Regions from separate parts of the Litoribacillus peritrichatus genome, predicted to be linked through region 1. Evidence: predicted binding sites of a transcription regulator. Region 1 holds the regulator's gene; each other region holds the start of a gene.
The links. The regulator FNR, encoded in region 1, switches genes on or off when oxygen is low (the NO sensors DNR and NnrR bind a similar motif). The targets are predictions, from matches to a motif close to TTGATNTANATCAA.
Positions count from the first base shown of each region.

Region 2: ABD744_RS16875 (M43 family zinc metalloprotease) is a predicted target of FNR. The motif match lies at 2,681-2,694, and genes of this name have one in related genera.
Region 3: hemN (oxygen-independent coproporphyrinogen III oxidase) is a predicted target of FNR. The motif match lies at 1,822-1,835, and genes of this name have one in related genera.

Region 1 covers NZ_BAABBN010000012.1:486,057-491,655, reverse strand. Annotated here, with positions in the region: gene ABD744_RS18805 (hypothetical protein) at 1-54, shown strand, start outside; gene ppnN (nucleotide 5'-monophosphate nucleosidase PpnN) at 89-1,462, shown strand; gene fnr (fumarate/nitrate reduction transcriptional regulator Fnr) at 1,531-2,310, opposite strand; gene ABD744_RS18790 (sulfite exporter TauE/SafE family protein) at 2,460-3,383, opposite strand; gene ccoS (cbb3-type cytochrome oxidase assembly protein CcoS) at 3,417-3,599, opposite strand; gene ABD744_RS18780 (heavy metal translocating P-type ATPase) at 3,656-5,599, opposite strand, start outside.
Region 2 covers NZ_BAABBN010000012.1:90,764-96,362, reverse strand. Annotated here, with positions in the region: gene ABD744_RS16890 (substrate-binding periplasmic protein) at 1-740, opposite strand, end outside; gene ABD744_RS16885 (hypothetical protein) at 884-1,633, opposite strand; gene ABD744_RS16880 (substrate-binding periplasmic protein) at 1,944-2,669, opposite strand; gene ABD744_RS16875 (M43 family zinc metalloprotease) at 2,900-3,790, shown strand; gene ABD744_RS16870 (catalase) at 3,949-5,415, shown strand.
Region 3 covers NZ_BAABBN010000007.1:163,651-169,249, reverse strand. Annotated here, with positions in the region: gene ABD744_RS10490 (hypothetical protein) at 352-780, shown strand; gene ABD744_RS10485 (hypothetical protein) at 922-1,422, shown strand; gene hemN (oxygen-independent coproporphyrinogen III oxidase) at 1,966-3,360, shown strand; gene ABD744_RS10475 (hypothetical protein) at 3,430-3,987, opposite strand; gene ABD744_RS10470 (TRAP transporter substrate-binding protein) at 4,109-5,224, opposite strand; gene uvrD (DNA helicase II) at 5,297-5,599, opposite strand, start outside.

The sequences.
Region 1 (5,599 bases):
AATAAGCACTTTGTGAAAGAAGGTGATCATCAAGGCTTAGATGAGATCGACTAAACTTAATATTGGATGTACTGGCAAGGAGAGCATTATGCCGTCAGAAGTAATTGATTATTCGGTGCTTTCACCCGTTGGTAGTGTGGATGTTTTGTCCATGAACGAGGTGAATACACTCAGTGGTTTAAACAAAGGAAAAATGTACGAAATATTCCGCCGATGTGCGTTGGCGGTCATGAACAGCGGTATTGATAATGACGATATAGAACAGCTTGAAAATCAATATCGCGATTTTGATATCAATATTGTGCCCCAGGCGAGAGGCGCGTGTCTGGAAGTTCAGAATGCACCTGCAAGAGCATTCGTAGATGGAAAAATGATTCAAGGGGTGAAAGAGAATTTATATTCGGTCTTGAGAGATATCATTTACCTGAGTACTCAGCTTGATTTGGACGAGTTAGGTCAGGAAGGCAATGGGGCTCAAATTACAGAGGCTGTTTTTCATACTCTAAGGCAAGCCAATGCGCTAAAAGCTCGGATGGACCCGAACATTATCGTTTGTTGGGGAGGACACTCCATTGGCAGTGTTGAGTATGATTACACCAAAGAAGTGGGTTATCAGTTGGGCCTGAGGGGGTTTGATATTTGCACCGGTTGTGGTCCGGGCGCGATGAAGGGGCCGATGAAGGGCGCAAACGTGGCCCATGTGAAGCAAAGAATCCGCACCCCGAGGTACATAGGTCTTACGGAACCGGGCATCATTGCAGCAGAATCGCCAAACCCGATTGTGAACGAGCTGATCATCATGCCGGACATTGAAAAGCGTCTGGAGGCGTTCATTCGTTTGGGCCACGGGATTGTTGTGTTTCCTGGTGGCGCCGGTACGGCTGAAGAAATTTTGTATTTACTCGGCGTGCTGATGGGCAGTGATCACGGACAAGCGTTTCCTGTGTATTTTACGGCCCCCAAAGAGTCTGCGGATTACTTTATTGAAATCGATGAGTTTATTGGCAGTACGTTAGGGCCTGAAGCCCAGAAGCTATATGAAATTATTATTGCTGATCCTGAGCAGTTAGCAATTACTTTAAATGAAAGAATGACTGAGGTGAAAGAGCACCGGAAGTCCATTCAGGATGCATTTTACTTTAATTGGTTACTGAAGATTAATGAGGTATTTCAGGAGCCTTTTGTGCCGACTCATAAAACTATGTCCGAATTGGATTTGCATATGGATCAACCTCCGTATCAGTTGGCATCACAGCTACGGCGGGCAATGTCGGGTATTGTTGCGGGTAATGTAAAAGAACAGGGCATTGCTGAAATACACAAGCACGGTCCCTTTAAATTGCACGGTGATAAAGTATTGATGCAAAAGCTGGATAAGTTATTAAAATCTTTTGTTCGGCAGAAGCGGATGAAGTTGCCGGGCAGCAAGTACGTTCCTTGCTATGAAGTAATTACTGACTGAATTTGAGAGGAACGCAATTTAAAATATAAGCCCGAAAGGGCTTATATTTTTGTCGTTATCAACAGGCTTTAACTGGCGGATTTACTGCCGCAAGGTCTTTGTACGCTGTCTTGCAAGTCAGCAAGTTCGTAAAGTGTGTCCATATCCAGCAATTCGATGTCTCTGCTGCTGTCAATGAATCTCAGGATTTCCTGCTGTTGGAATTTACTGAAAATACGGCTAATGGTTTCAACCGCTAACCCCAGGAAGTTACCGAGATCGTTTCGGGACATGGTTAATCTGAAACGCGTTGCAGAGTAGCCTCGGCGATGAAAACGCTCAGAGAGGGAAACCAAGAACGTAGCTAAACGCTGATCTGAGGTTTTTTTGCTCAGAAGCAGCATCATTTGCTGATCTTCAGATATTTCCTGACTCATGCTGTGAAGAATCTGGTCTCTCAGCTCTGGTAAGTCGTCTGCCAGTGCGTCTAAGCTGTCGTATGGAATGTCACAAACGGTCGTTGTCTCAAGGGCAACGGTCGAGATTGGATACTTCTTCTTAAATAAGCCGTTTAAACCGATCAGCTCACCGGCAAAGTGGAAGCCAACAATCTGCTCCTCTCCGGATGGGCTGGTAACAAAGCTTTTTACACTGCCTGATCGGATTGCTAAAACCGATTGAAAATCATCGCCTTGTCGCCAGATGGTGTGACTTTTCTGGAAGGGTCTGCCGCGTTTGATGATGGCATCTAATCGGTCGACGTCGTGCCCGTCCAGCGAAATAGGAAGGCACAATGAACTTAGAGTACAATCCTGGCAGCTAACGGCCGTTCCACAGCTTTTGACTGAATTTAAGGTTTTTTGTGACATCTTCTGTATCTTCTTTAAGAATTTTTGAGTTTTATATCACATGCGAGTAAACCAATAAAGCACTTAAATAGTGCAAGGATATTTCATCGGCTTACAAATCAAATAATTAGTGATTCTAAATTATAACCATTTGGTCGTTTTTTGCGACGTTAATGATTCATTTTCGAATGATCCATCTTAGAGTGATCAACCTGGCTCTCTTGCATGCCATGATCCATGTTTGAGTGATCCATTTCTGAATGATCCATGCTGGAATGATCGATCGTGCCAGTTGATTCCGAGTGGTTCATATTAGAATGGTCAATCGTGTCATTTGGATTACCATGATTCATATTCGAATGATCTCCGGTTGAATGACCTCCGGCCGAATGATCCATACCCGCATGATTTCCATGTCCAAAGATGTGTTGGCTGTTACCAAAAATAATCCACACGCCCATCAGTATCATAAGTATAGCAGCCACATACCTGACACTTTGATTTCGAATGAAACTCGTCAGCTGTGAAGCGAGCATTCCGGTTAAAAGCATGGTCGGTAAAGTACCCAAGCCAAAAGCAAACATGATCGAGGCTGAACCCATGACCGTTGGGCTGGCTGAAGCAAGAACTAAGGTGCTGTAAACCAGGCCGCACGGAAGCCATCCCCAAAGTAAGCCAAGCATCAGTGCTTTGGGTGGATTGGATGGCGGCAAAAACGGTTTGGTCAGAGGTGAAATAAACTTCCAAATAAACTGGCCAACTTTTTCAATGGAGGTAATCGCACGAGACCAGTCTGCAACGTATAACCCCATAAGGATGATAAAGACCCCTGCGATGATTCTGAGTACCATGCCTATCATCGGGTTGATGTCGGTAAAGAAGGTGCTGATTAAACCAATCAGAACCCCGGCAAGGGTGTAGCTGATAATTCTTCCGCTATTAAAACTCAGTGATAAAGCCAGGCGATTTTTGATCGAACCTTTTGTGTTGACGCCGAAAGCGCCGGTGATTCCGCCACACATGCCGATGCAGTGTGCACCGCCTAAAAGTCCGACTAAAAAAGCTGCTGCAAAAGAAAGTGTATCTGGGGTCATATAGGTAAGATCAGGCAATAATGGATTGGAGGGTTATTTTTTCTGCGTAGGTTTTGCATCATCAGGAAGGAGTTCGTCGTCGTCATCAAACAGAATTTTATGTGCTGGTGATTCAAGGTCATCAAACTGACCGCTCTTAATGTTCCACACCAAGGCGATAACAGCGATGCTTAAAAAAATAATCGAAATAGGGATCAGGAATAAAATACTGTCCACTTGAAACCTCTTAACGCGCGATTAGCATTGATTGAGTTGCCTTGAGCTTCGTTGGTTTAAATATTACGAAGCCTAACGGCATTAAGTACTACCACCAGAGAGCTGGTGGACATACCTATCGCGGCAGCCCAGGGTGGAATGTAACCTGTGGCGGCCAGCGGTAAAGCAATCAGATTATACAATAAAGCCCACGATAAATTCTGTTTAATTACTTTTCTGCACTTAACGGCTATTTCAAATGCTTTGGATATGGCTGTCAGTTTTCCGTTCATGAGCACCATATCCGATTTGGTTTTGGCTAAATCTGTTGCTTCGCTCATTGCAATGGATACGCCTGCTGAAGCTAATACAGGAATGTCATTAATGCCATCACCAATCATGAGCGTTTTTTTATTTTGAGCGTGCAGCTCATTTAACTTGTCGAGTTTCTCTTGCGGAGATAAGCCCGAGTGGATGTTAGGTATTTGGAGTTTGTCACCTATGATCTTTGCCGCTTGAGAGCGATCACCGGTCAGCATATGAACCTGAAGATTACGTTCGGTCATTTCTGTCACTGCCTGGATGGCATCTTCTCGTTCGGTGTCTTCTACTTTGAACCAAGCCAGCGGTTGTTCGTGGTTGGCCAGTATGACCCAATGGTTGGAGTCTGGCGATTTTACTTCGGATGAATTCAGTTGTTGTGCAATGAACTCTGCATGGCCGATATGATAGGTTTCTGAGTCAATCACCCCGGATAAGCCGCCACCTGGCGTGATAACTACGTCTGTGGCTGGGCTGGTTGAACTTGGGAATGCTCTGGCAATAGGGTGTTCTGAAAGGGCTTCAAGATTCGCCGCTATATCCAAGGCTTCTTCTTTACTCAATTGATCGACGGTTGTTACATCCGCAATGGTGAGCTTACCTTGGGTGAGCGTTCCGGTTTTATCGAACAACACATCGGTGGTGGTTGGTAGCGTTTCCAGTACGTGTGTGCTGGTGATCACCAGACCTGAGCGTTTAAGGGAGGAAGTTGCTGCGGTAATAGCCGTTGGTGTGGCCAGCGAAAGCGCACAGGGGCAGGTAACCACAAGCACGGATAAGGCGATCCAAAAGGCTTTATCCGGGTCGATAAACATCCAGCATCCCCAAACAGTGACGGCCGTAATCAAGACCGCAGCGACAAACCGGCTGGCGATGGTGTCAGCAATTCTGGCAATGCGGGGCTTTGAAGACTCCGCTTTGTTCATCAGCTCAACAACGAGGTTTAAGGTATTTTGGTGGCCGATTTTAATGATCTCAACGACTAAAGGATGGTCCAGGCAAACGGTACCACCTAAGACTTCATCGCCAATGGTTTTAGAGACGGGCAGGTATTCACCCGTTAATGCCGATTCATCCAGATCCGCCGTGCCTTCGATGACGCGAGCGTCAGACGGCACGGTATGCCCGGGCTTGATCAGCACTTGATCGCCTAGTTTAATTTGCTCTGTGGAGGTTATCTGATATTCGCCATCTTTATAAACCAGTGTGGTGTTTGGGAGTAAACCAATTAACTCATTACTGGCTTGGGAATTTTGATGTCGGGCTTTCATTTCAAAAAAGCGACCTAACAACAAAAAGAAGGTAAACATACAAACCGAATCAAAGTAGACCTCACCGGTTCCCTTGAATGTGGCCCAGATGCTGGCAGAGAAGGCGAGAGCTATGGCAATGGACACCGGTACATCCATCGTTAAGTGACGGGTTTTGAGGTCGCGAAACGAGGCTTGGAAAAACGGAAATGAAGAATAAAGCACAACGGGCGTTGTTAGGAATAAACTGGCCCATCGGATAAAAGACTCGTAGGACTGATCAATGCCCGTGTAGTGACCAAAATATAAGGCATTGGCCATCATCATCACCTGCATCATGCCGATACCTGCAATTCCTAAGCGAGCCAAGGCAGTGTGATTCTCTTTTTGCTGTTGTTGAGCGGCCCGGTTGGCTTTCCAGGGTTCGGCATGATAGCCAATGGCATCAAT
Region 2 (5,599 bases), 400 kb from region 1:
TCATCAAAATTAACGGATGAATAGTATGCTTTTAATGTTGAGAGCCATTGTTCAGCGTATTTTTCATAATTTCCTGTGTTTTTACCAAAGACAATATAAACAGGAGTTGCTCTTGGTATTTCATAGATAACTCTGAATTGGTGACTGGAAAGTGTAGGAAAGGCCTGTTGGTATTTTTTGATGGTTGTTGCTAGTGTTCCGGCGGGCAATAAAAAGTAATCATAACGTTTGATGCTAACAAGTTTTAATATTTGACCTTGAGAACTGACTTCACCGACCTGGTCATTTTCTAATGTTTTTATAAACGTATCCAGTGTATCGCCATAAGAATTACCTCTTACCATGGCAAGCCGATAACGCTTTAAATCATTCAGGGAGTGAATTTTCTGGATTTTATCGTTGTTTAATGCCGAGTACGCAAGCATGCTTGAATGATTTAAAAACGAAGGCTCCGGTAGGTAGTCGAACTTCTTTTCACGCTCCGGTGTTTTATTCGCACCGAGAATGAAGGATATTTTGCCACTGGCGACTTCTGCCTGACATCGCTTCCAATTGTCTATGAATTTGAGCGTAACTGTAATAGAAGGGTTAATTTGTTGAAATAGAGATAATTGGTCAATCAGGATGCCAGCATGTTCTCCCTGACTGGTGAGATAAATCCAGGGTTTCCAATTAAAGTAGGCACACCATGTCATGTTTTCAGCCTGTAACTGACCAGGCAGAATTAAAGAAAATAACAAACAAATTATGTGCCTTTGCATGAAAGTTAATCTCTTAATGACATAACACCTTATATTTACAGCATAAATACTAGTGGAAATCAGTAATAACACCAGATAAGTCAACACTTAGATTGCTATGTAAGTTGTTCTCTGATGTGTGATCAGGGCGTATGTCCTGGGGCAACAATATATTGCTGATAAAGTGCATCAATTCTTCCGGAAGCAACCATTGTTCTCATTTCTGACGCAAGGCGATAAGCCAATGAGCTACTGCTTAGTTTATATGGAACGTTGTTGGCCGAGAGAGGTTTGCCCGGGTTAAATAATGCGTTTGCTTCTTCCTGGTAAATGTTCGATTTTCTGGATATGCCTGTGTAGAGTTCTTGGGACTTTGCTTTGCAACAAGACTTGTGTGTTGAAATTTTTAAACTCGTTAAGTCTTCTAGATTATGGGCGGCTAAATATTTGAAGTAATCCTCTTTGATGATGCGGTAAAAGATGAGCCGTCCATTCTTTAACATGGTTATTGCGCGACTGTCGGTTAATTTCGTAATAGGTTTGTTTGGAACTTTAAAGGCTTTTGCAATTTTACTGGTTGTGCTTCCAGCTTCGAAAACCCAAGTGAGCCCGTATTGGTTAATTTCTGAGATGCTTTTTAGGTTGTTTATGAAGTCTGGTGCTAGGCCGAAATATGCTTCGTACCGAAATAATCCATTTGGTATATAAAACAAATATTGCGCGCGGTCATTATCAAAACCGGTGCTTGGATATAAGTCAGCTTCTCCCGATTTTAGTAATCTGTGAGTGCGCTTTTTGGGATATCTTTGAATGGATAGTTTACACCCTAGGTTGTGCGCGACTTCTTGGTAGAGTGCTTTATAGAGACCTTCATTGTTCGGTGCCGGAGCCATATAACCAGGCTTTCCCTTGTCTTTGTAAACAAGGGACAGAGTGCACTCTCCCGCCGCGTAAGATCTATGAGCGATAAGGCATAAAATAATTATGAAGATTTTTCTGGTCAGTAAACTGGTCTTCACGAGAATTTCTGACTCCGGTTCAGTAATTGATTAAAGTATAGTGTATGCGGGAGTGCGACAACTGATCTTCTAAGGGCGTTAAATTGACAGTAAGTGCAGGCAAAGACACTGTGTCCTGAAATGGGATTTTTAGTACTGAATTCGAGGTGCGGTAAGCCTGATATTGGAATCATCTTTTCGTGATTTACAGATATTTTTCCAGAATTTTTTGATATCGACCATCTTGCTCAAGTACTTTTAGTTGTTGATTGAATTTCATTAATAGTTGCCTCTTTGTGTCTTTTTTAGCGCCTAGATAATGTGGTCCTGTATCAATGGGAATTGGAATGATTTCAACCAGATCGGCTACACCATTATTTTTTGTGGAATGGATGCCTGTTAATTTATTGTCTATGAATGAGTCGGTACGACCCAGAAGCAGTTGCCGAATCAGATCGTCAGATTCGCCTTCTATTACTGTAAACAATTTATTGCTTCTGGCTTGATCAAAGCGTTTTCCATAACTCCAACCCAGTTTTGCTCCTATTACTTTTCCCTCTAAGTCTGAAATTTTGCTGAACGGAAAGCTATGGTCTTTTCGTGTGAATAGAACCACCTTTGTGCTGTAAAAATTATCCGAAAAATCCAGAAATTTGGCTCGGTCATCCGTTTTGAAAATGCCAGCTACGATTCCTTTGCCTTCTTTTGCTCTTATTAATGCGCGTTTAAATGGCAAGCTGACGATATCGTGCTGGATATTTAAGTCATCAAAGACGGCTGTGACAATGTCGTAATAGACGCCGTTGGGCTGCTGATGTGCTTTGTGCGAGAGGGGAGGATCACCCTCGTAGAATATAAGTGTTTCAGCGTTTGATACTTGAGAAAGAGCCAATATGGTTACATAGCTTATGAACTTTAAGGTTTTGTTCATTTTGAATGTCTTTGATCTCAATCATATGCACAGATATTTTTATTATAGGAGGATCTTTGGTTAAAGAAGTCAGAGTTGAATGTGCGCTATAAAACCATTTTATATATTGATAGAACTTTGAGTATCTGTCACAGTGATGAATTGGTTTAAGTTGTTGATATGTAAATATATTTTATTAAAAGAACTGTGTTTAATAATGATGGATTCTGATAATCAAGGATGAATTAATAATGATGAAACCAAGCATGTTTGCCTGCTGTGCAATTTTGTTAGCTGCCTGCAGTGGCGGAGGCTCGAATGATTCACCAGCAGTAACGCCTGGAGAAGACCGCTCCAATGTATTGGTGATACCCATGGTTGTGCATGTGTTATATGACGATGAATACCCTGAGTCCAATCTTAGTAATGAAAAAATACTCTCTCAGCTTGCTGTTTTAAATCAAGACTTCAGAGCTTTGAATGAAGACCTAAACACAGTGCCTGATGAGTTTGTGGATTTAATTGCCGATGTGGAGATTGAGTTCAAAATGGCGGAAATTGATCCAAATGGTATGCCTACTAGTGGCATAACCCGAACCTTACAGGGTAACACTGAGCTTGATGATATTTATTTCACTAACTCAGGCGGCAAAGACGCCTGGCCTACTGATCAATATTTGAATATCTGGTTGTATGATTCTGCAGACCGAAATGGTCGGGTTGGCTTTGCCGGGTCTGGCCAGTTTCCTGGTGGAGACCCCTTAACCGATGGCGTCGTGATGGATTATCGAATGATGGGGACGGTGGAACCCCTCTATGGCACTAATACAAAAGGCCGGACGGCTACGCACGAAATTGGCCATTGGCTGAATTTAATACATATTTTTGGTGAGAAAGAATCGTGCGATATCACAGATTTGGTTAACGATACTCCCACTTCCTTTACTGAATACAATGGCAAGCCAAATCACCCGGCCAGTTCTTGTGGAAGTAATGACATGTTCATGAACTTCATGGATTACTCTGACGATGATGTGCTGGTTATGTTCACTAAAGGCCAAAAAGCGAGGATGCGAGCCGTCTTTGAACCGGGTGGCGGGCGTTATGATTTGTACCAGAATATTATTGCGAGCGGCACTTAATTCAATGGATGTTGATAGTTAAAATCAATTAAATGTATTCTTATAATTAATTTTTTTATTGTTGTCATGGCGTCTATTCTTTTCTCAGCAACGTGCATTAAATAATTTTCGTTATCAATTTAATTGATCAAGAATAATGCTAAAAATGGAGAACAGTTATGGCCAAGACAACGCTAACCACATCCAGTGGTGCACCAGTTTCAGAAGACAATAACAGCATAAGTGTGGGCCAGAGAGGCCCCTTAACTTATGATAATCATTATTTATTTGAAAAGTTAGCCCATTTTAACCGTGAACGAATTCCCGAGCGGGTGGTTCATGCAAGAGGCACTGGAGCTTATGGCTCATTTACGTTAAGCAAGTCTTTGAGTGATTTCTCCATCGCTTCATTTTTACAAACGCCAGGTGATAAAACTGAGGTTTTCCTGAGATTTTCAACGGTGGGAGGCGGCCAGGATTCCAGCGACTATGCCCGAGACCCAAGAGGTTTTGCAGTGAAGTTCTATACCGACCAAGGAAACTTTGATTTAGTCGGGAATAACACACCAGTCTTTTTCTTGAATGACCCCATTAAATTTCCTGACTTTGTGCACTCTCAAAAGAAAGACCCGAGAACTAATTTGCCCAACCCTGCAAAAATGTTTGAATTTTGGGCGAATCACCCACAATCACTGCATCAGATGACCATTTTAATGTCTGATCGGGGTATCCCGTATTCCTTGCGACACATGCACGGTTTTGGCTCTCATACTTTGAGTTTCTGGAATAAAGCAGGGGAGCGCTTTTGGGTGAAATGGCATTTTAAAACGGATCAGGGCATTAAAACTCTGACTGAGGAAGAAGCCGTTAAGATGAGCCCGTTTGGCGCTCAGCAAGATTTGGTTGAGTCGATTGATAAAGGTGACTTTCCGAGTTGGACGGTTAAGGTTCAGATTATGCCAGAAGCCGAAGCCCGAAGTTATTCGGTGAATCCATTTGATCTAACCAAAGTATGGTCTCACAAGGATTATCCTCTGATAGAAATTGGCAAGCTGGAGTTGAATCGTAACGTAGATAATTATTTTGCGGAAACTGAACAAGCGGCCTTTGCACCAAGTAATTTGGTGCCTGGTATCGGTGCTTCACCAGATAAAATGCTTCAGGCCAGATTGTTGGCATATCAGGATGCACATAGATACCGAGTTGGTGCCAATGTGAATCAAATACCGGTGAATGCGCCACGTTGTCCGGTGCAGCACTATCAAAGGGATGGGGCTTTTGCAGGAATGTGCCCGGCGCACGGTGGTGAATTGGCGACTAATAATCAGGGGGCTGGAATTAACTTTTATCCGAATGATCAAATACATCAGGGTGAACCTGCACCGGATGCACAATTTACCGCACCACCGATGCCTGTTTTAGAGGATGCCTGGATCGGACATCATGATCAATCGGACGAAGATTACTTCAGTCAGGCAGGGGATTTATACCGCTTGATGTCTGACCATCAGAAACAACAGCTGGTCAGCAATATTGTGGGAGGGCTAAGCATGGCCACCGAGTCTGTTCAGGCCAGAATGGTTGAACAGTTTACTAAAGCAGATGCTGATTACGGGAGCAGAGTGAGTTCAGCACTGAAAGCTTAACATGTGACCTTTCTCTTCGAAGGCCAAGGAAGGCCCTTCACAAATACGGGTTCAGAATTGTCATTATATTTTGTCCGATTTTCTCAGTTCTGGCGTCTAAATATAGGCGCTGGATAAATCATTGATTTCTTATTTTTTATGATAACTATCTCATCAAAAACGTATGTAAATCATGCGGTTGTTG
Region 3 (5,599 bases), on a different contig from region 1:
ACGGGGCGGTCATGGCGATATTCGAATAAAAAGTCTGCTAGTGCCCCTTTGCTGACTCTTAGCCTAACTGCTACTGACGTCTGGTATCACATCGAAAGCGCTCAATTTCAAAGAGAATCTAAAGGACTTTTAACGCCTTTGGTTCTTTGTCTGAGATCATCGTTGTGAATAGGTTTTGTTACAGTTTTATGAAAAAGTCTGCTTTGTACAGTGAGGATTTTTATAGGAATTTCTTAAATGCCTTGTTACAGTTAGGCTGAGAAAATTTTTGGAAAAAGTAGATAAAGTAATATACGGGCAGTCCGGGTCCGTCCATTACACTGTTATATTTTCCTAATTATCGAGTACTAGATGTCTGAAGAATTAGAGCCAAGATTACACGAGAGCATAAAAGATCTTTGCAAGGCTGGTGATCAACTTGTGGGCGAACAACTTTATTCAGAAGCAAGAGCCAAATATATTGAAGCTCTTAAGTTACTTCCAAGCCCGCAATCAAACTGGGAGGCTGCTACTTGGATTTACGTGGCAGTCGGAGACACTCATTTTTTTACTAAAAATTTTGAGAAAATGCTGAAGTGCTTCATTAATGCCATTCAATGCCCTGGTGGTCTCGGAAATCCGTTTATACACCTTAGGCTTGGCCAAGCCCATTTCGAGTTGAGCAAATTTGAGAGTGCTGCAGAAGAATTAACAAGAGCGTATATGGGGGCTGGAATGAATATATTTATGGAAGACGATCCTAAATATCTTGCATTCCTTGAAACGAAAATTGAAATTTAACCAGGCCATCTTGCATCGCCCCAGCAAAAAGACGCTGGGGCTGGACAGTCTTTCGCTCCGGCCTTTTGTGCATGGCTTCGCCATGCACAAAAGTCCTTCACTCAAGCCTGCCGCAAATGGCGGCGTTAGATTTTACTAGTTATGAAAAAAGAGCTTCTTGAAAAATCGCTTGAGAATATTGATAGTCAAGATTCAGAGTTTATCTTTGATGAAAGTACTATCACGTGGCAGGTTAGCTATGTTTGGTTGATTTGTGGAACTATCTCTGAGTTTTCTTCTATCGAAGAATTCTTCCTCTACAGCGTTGTTACTAACTCTCCTTTTGGGCAGGGAAAGCTTGGCGAGCCAGTATGGAAAGAAAGAGTAGACTTTCAGGCATGGATTAATGGGCTTGAACTGAAAGAAGTAGATTCTTCTGAAGTTTGCCTCGAAATTGAATCTGCCAAAAATGAAGCTCTCGACAATAAAATGGAATGGGAAGAAGATTTTGACCTCTCAAGGTTTGACGACCTAGGGGAGATTGAGCAAGCTTGGAGAATTGAAGAGAAGGCCGAGCCACGGTTTTCTATTGGCCTACACTGGGGCTATATTTGGAAGTCTGAAAACTGCTTCTATTATCTTGAAAGGCATTGGGAGTCGTAAAATCTAATCGGGTAGCCGGAGGTATCTAGCCTCCAGCCCCACAACACCCTGCATGCGAGTAACCCACTGTGTCAGCATAGCTGTCGCGTTCAACATGTCTGCTTTGACAACCAAAGCAGAAGCATTCCTCAAACAATCCTAATGACCGCTTTGGCGAAAAAGCAGACTCTACACTCATGCATCAATATGGCCATTTCGTAAAAGAAATGACTAAGTCAGATAACAGTTCATCCTTACGCCGTTCGTAGCGGGCAAATTATGAGTTCAAGAGCATTTCAAAAAAACATCTGACTAAAAACCTTCGTTTTGACCTTTTAACCGCCTGATTTGCTTATCTTAAACATGAGTCGTCCCGCTTGTCAGACAGCAGCGTTCTGTTTTTTAGTTATCATCACTCCTTTGATGCACATCAAAACCGAGCTTACAGCACTCTTCTACACTGTCATCTCATAACGTTAACTAACATTCGTATTTCCAGATATTCGTTATTCTCGAAATACATCACTGTAAGATTTTTGCAGAGTGAAGCTGGAGCCCATGGCCATGACAGAATTATCCACTGACTTTTCAAACTTTCATTGGGACGATGAAATGATCCGTCGCTATGAAGGCAAAGGCCCGCGATACACTTCATACCCAACCGCATTAAGCTTTGCACCCATTAAGCAAAATCAGTTTTTGGCCCATGCGGCAAGATACAAAGACTCAGCAGAGCCCATCTCTCTGTACGTTCACGTGCCTTTCTGCGAACGGCTGTGTTTCTACTGCGGCTGCAATAAAATTGTGACTCAGCAAAAAGAAAAGGCCAACCCGTACATTGAGGCATTAGCCAAAGAAATGGAAATTGTCGGCCCGAACTTTGATAAACGCCGAGTTCAGCAGTTGCACTTTGGTGGTGGCACACCCAACTATTTAACCAAAGAGCAGTTTCAAAAAGTCATCTCAAAGCTCAAGAAATACTTTGATTTAGACATGAATAGGGACGGTGAGTACTCCATTGAAGTTGACCCAAGAACCTTAACCACCGAGCAGGTGTCGCACTATCGTAAGCTGGGCATTAATCGCATCAGCATGGGCATTCAGGACTTCGATCCCGACGTTCAAAAGGCCATTAACCGGGTTCAGTCCTACGAAGAAGTGGAAGCCATTACCAAGGCAGCGCGAGGTTGTGGCTATAAATCCATCAGTTACGATTTGATTTATGGTTTGCCGTTACAAACGGTCGAAACCTTTGAGAAAACACTGAACCAGGTAGTTGAACTCAATCCCGATCGAATCGCAGTGTTTAACTACGCACACTTACCGGATCGCTTCAAATCTCAACGGCTGATCGACAGCGACAGCATTCCGAGCAGCGCCACCAAGTTAGACCTGCTGCATTTGACCATCTCCAAATTAATGGAAGCAGGCTACGTTTACATCGGTATGGATCACTTTGCCAAGGCCGACGATGAGTTATGCAAAGCGCAAAGAGCGGGGTCTTTACAACGTAACTTCCAGGGTTACTCTACTCACAATGAGCTGGACTTAGTAGGACTGGGAGCGTCGTCCATCAGCTTAGTGCAAGGTTTATACAGCCAGAACGCCAAAGGCCTGAAGTTGTATCAGAACTTTCTGGCTCAGGGCATCTTACCCACTGAAAAAGGTTATCAGCTGAATAAAGACGACGAGTTGCGTAAAGACCTGATCATGACCTTGGCTTGCCAATACCGGATTGATTATCAAACCTTTGAGAAGAAATACGACATCTCTTTCGTGGATTACTTCCATACCGAGCTGATGTCATTGAAAAACTTTGTCGACGATGACATGGTGACCCTAACGGACAACGCACTCACTATCAGTCAACCAGGGCGTTTGTTAATTCGTTCTATTTGTATGGCGTTTGATGCGCACATGAACCCGGAACTGCAGCAAAGATTTTCTAAGGTCATTTAAGGTTTCTAACCTGGATCAAAAAAGCCCTTGAGCTGACGGCTCAAGGGCCTCTTCATGGCTGTCAGGCCATTATTGGGCCATATTCTGATCGCCTAAACTGCGAAGTTGCGGCAAAAACTTTGTCACCACTTTCTTATCACTTTCCGGTGCTTTTTTCGCTTGTTCAAACATCGCCATCCCTTGTTTCATTGAGTTAGCCATCATTTGTTTTTGCTCTTGAGGAATGTTCGGGTTATTCATCATAGCCTGCATTTGCTGTTGCATCTGTGCCATTTCAGCGGCACGGCCACCCATTTCTATGGCAAAAAAAGCGCTCATAATGCGACCACCGACGTCCGCCCACTGTTCCGGCGAATCAAACCCGTAGTCATCAATAATATCCTCAAATTTGCCATACAACCCCGTTTGCTTTAATGCCACTACCCCTTGAGAAAACGCCGCCATGGGTGTGCTTTGATTCTCCATATCCGCATTGTACTTATCCAGTTGAGCATCATGCTGTTGACCAAAACGCTCCACCGCTGACTGGCTGTTTAACCAACCCTGAACCAGTGAATCGGTCAATCCCTCGGCCACCACAGTGGATGAGAATAAAATAGCGAACAGCATCCCTACTAACTTTTTCATCGTATTACACCTTCTGAATAGAACATCAACGTCTAAACTTTCAACAAAAAAAGCCCCGACGCATTGTCGAGGCTTTTTCAGTATAGACACAAAAACCCCATTGAGGGTATTCGCAGGGCTGTTAACCTTCCGCAGAACGGGCGTTGATGTAGGCCTGTTCCGACAACTTATGCCAATTACTGACGCCATCACGGAAGGCAATGAATGACTCGTAGACTTTCTTAGTCAAAGGGTCACCTTCAGCGGTCTCGGCCACCACCAAATCAGCCGTTCGCTTCAGCTCAGCCAGCACTTCATCCGGTAAACGTCGAATTTCAACGTTATGCTTATTCACCAGCTCACTTAATGCGGCGTTGTTCCTTGCGGTGTATTCATCCAGCATGTCTTGATTGATGGCTTTACACGCCACTTTCAGAATTTCCTGAAGGTCTTCCGGTAAAGTGTCCAACGCTGGCTTGTTGATCGAAAACTCCATCATAGAGCCCGGCTCATGCCAGCCCGGGTAATAACAAAATTTCGCCGCTTTATAGAGACCAAACGCCAGATCATTGTATGGCCCGACCCATTCAGTTGCATCAATGGCACCCGTTTGCAGCGCGGTGAATAACTCCCCTCCCGGAATATTCACCGGAGTACCACCCACACGCTTCAACACCTCACCACCCAGACCCGGAATACGCATCTTCAGGCCTTTCAAATCTTCAATGGAGTTGATTTCCTTATTGAACCAGCCCGCCATTTGAACGCCGGTATTGCCCCCCGGCAGGGGAAGCACATTATGCTGGGCGTAAATTTCTTCCCATAACGCCTGGCCACCACCGTAGTTAATCCAGGCATTAATTTCCTGTGCGGTTAAACCAAACGGCACGGAAGTAAAAAACTGCGATGCCGGAATTTTTCCTTTCCAGTAATAAGCACCACTGTGGCCCATTTGAGCCGTACCACGGGACACCGCATCAAACACTTCCAAAGCCGGAACCAGTTCACCCGCACCATACACCTTAATCTTTAAACGACCGTTGGACATGGCCTTAACCATTTTAGCCAAACGCTCAGGAGCCATACCTAGCCCCGGAAAGTTCTTTGGCCAGGACGTCACTAATTTCCATTCATAGGTTTGCTGAGCAGCGGCTTCACCGCCGGTAGCAGGGCCACAGTCTTCTTTGGACTGACAGCCTGACAGCGCTGCGGCGGCAGCCCCCACTCCTGCGATCGTTAATATGTCGCGGCGTTTCATTTCTCGCTCCTTGTTTTATTATTCTTTCATCGGATTTTGATTAGTAATGTATTACACAAACACGCCTGTTCGCTACAGCATTTGAAGATTAGCATAGGCCAACATCAGCCACTTAGTACCATCTTCACTGAAATTCACCTGCACCCGGGCATTTGCGCCCTGACCTTCACAGTTCATCACAGTGCCTTCACCAAACACCTCGTGATATACCCTTTGGCCCAAAGGAACCAAGGAGGAATCCGGTACTCCGATGGAGGCCACCGCAGGCTTGGTGATCGGGGCTTTCACCCGCAATTCATTAACATGCTCCACCGGAATTTCATTGATGAAGCGTGAAAGCCGGTTGAAGGTTTCACTGCCATACAGTCTTCGGCT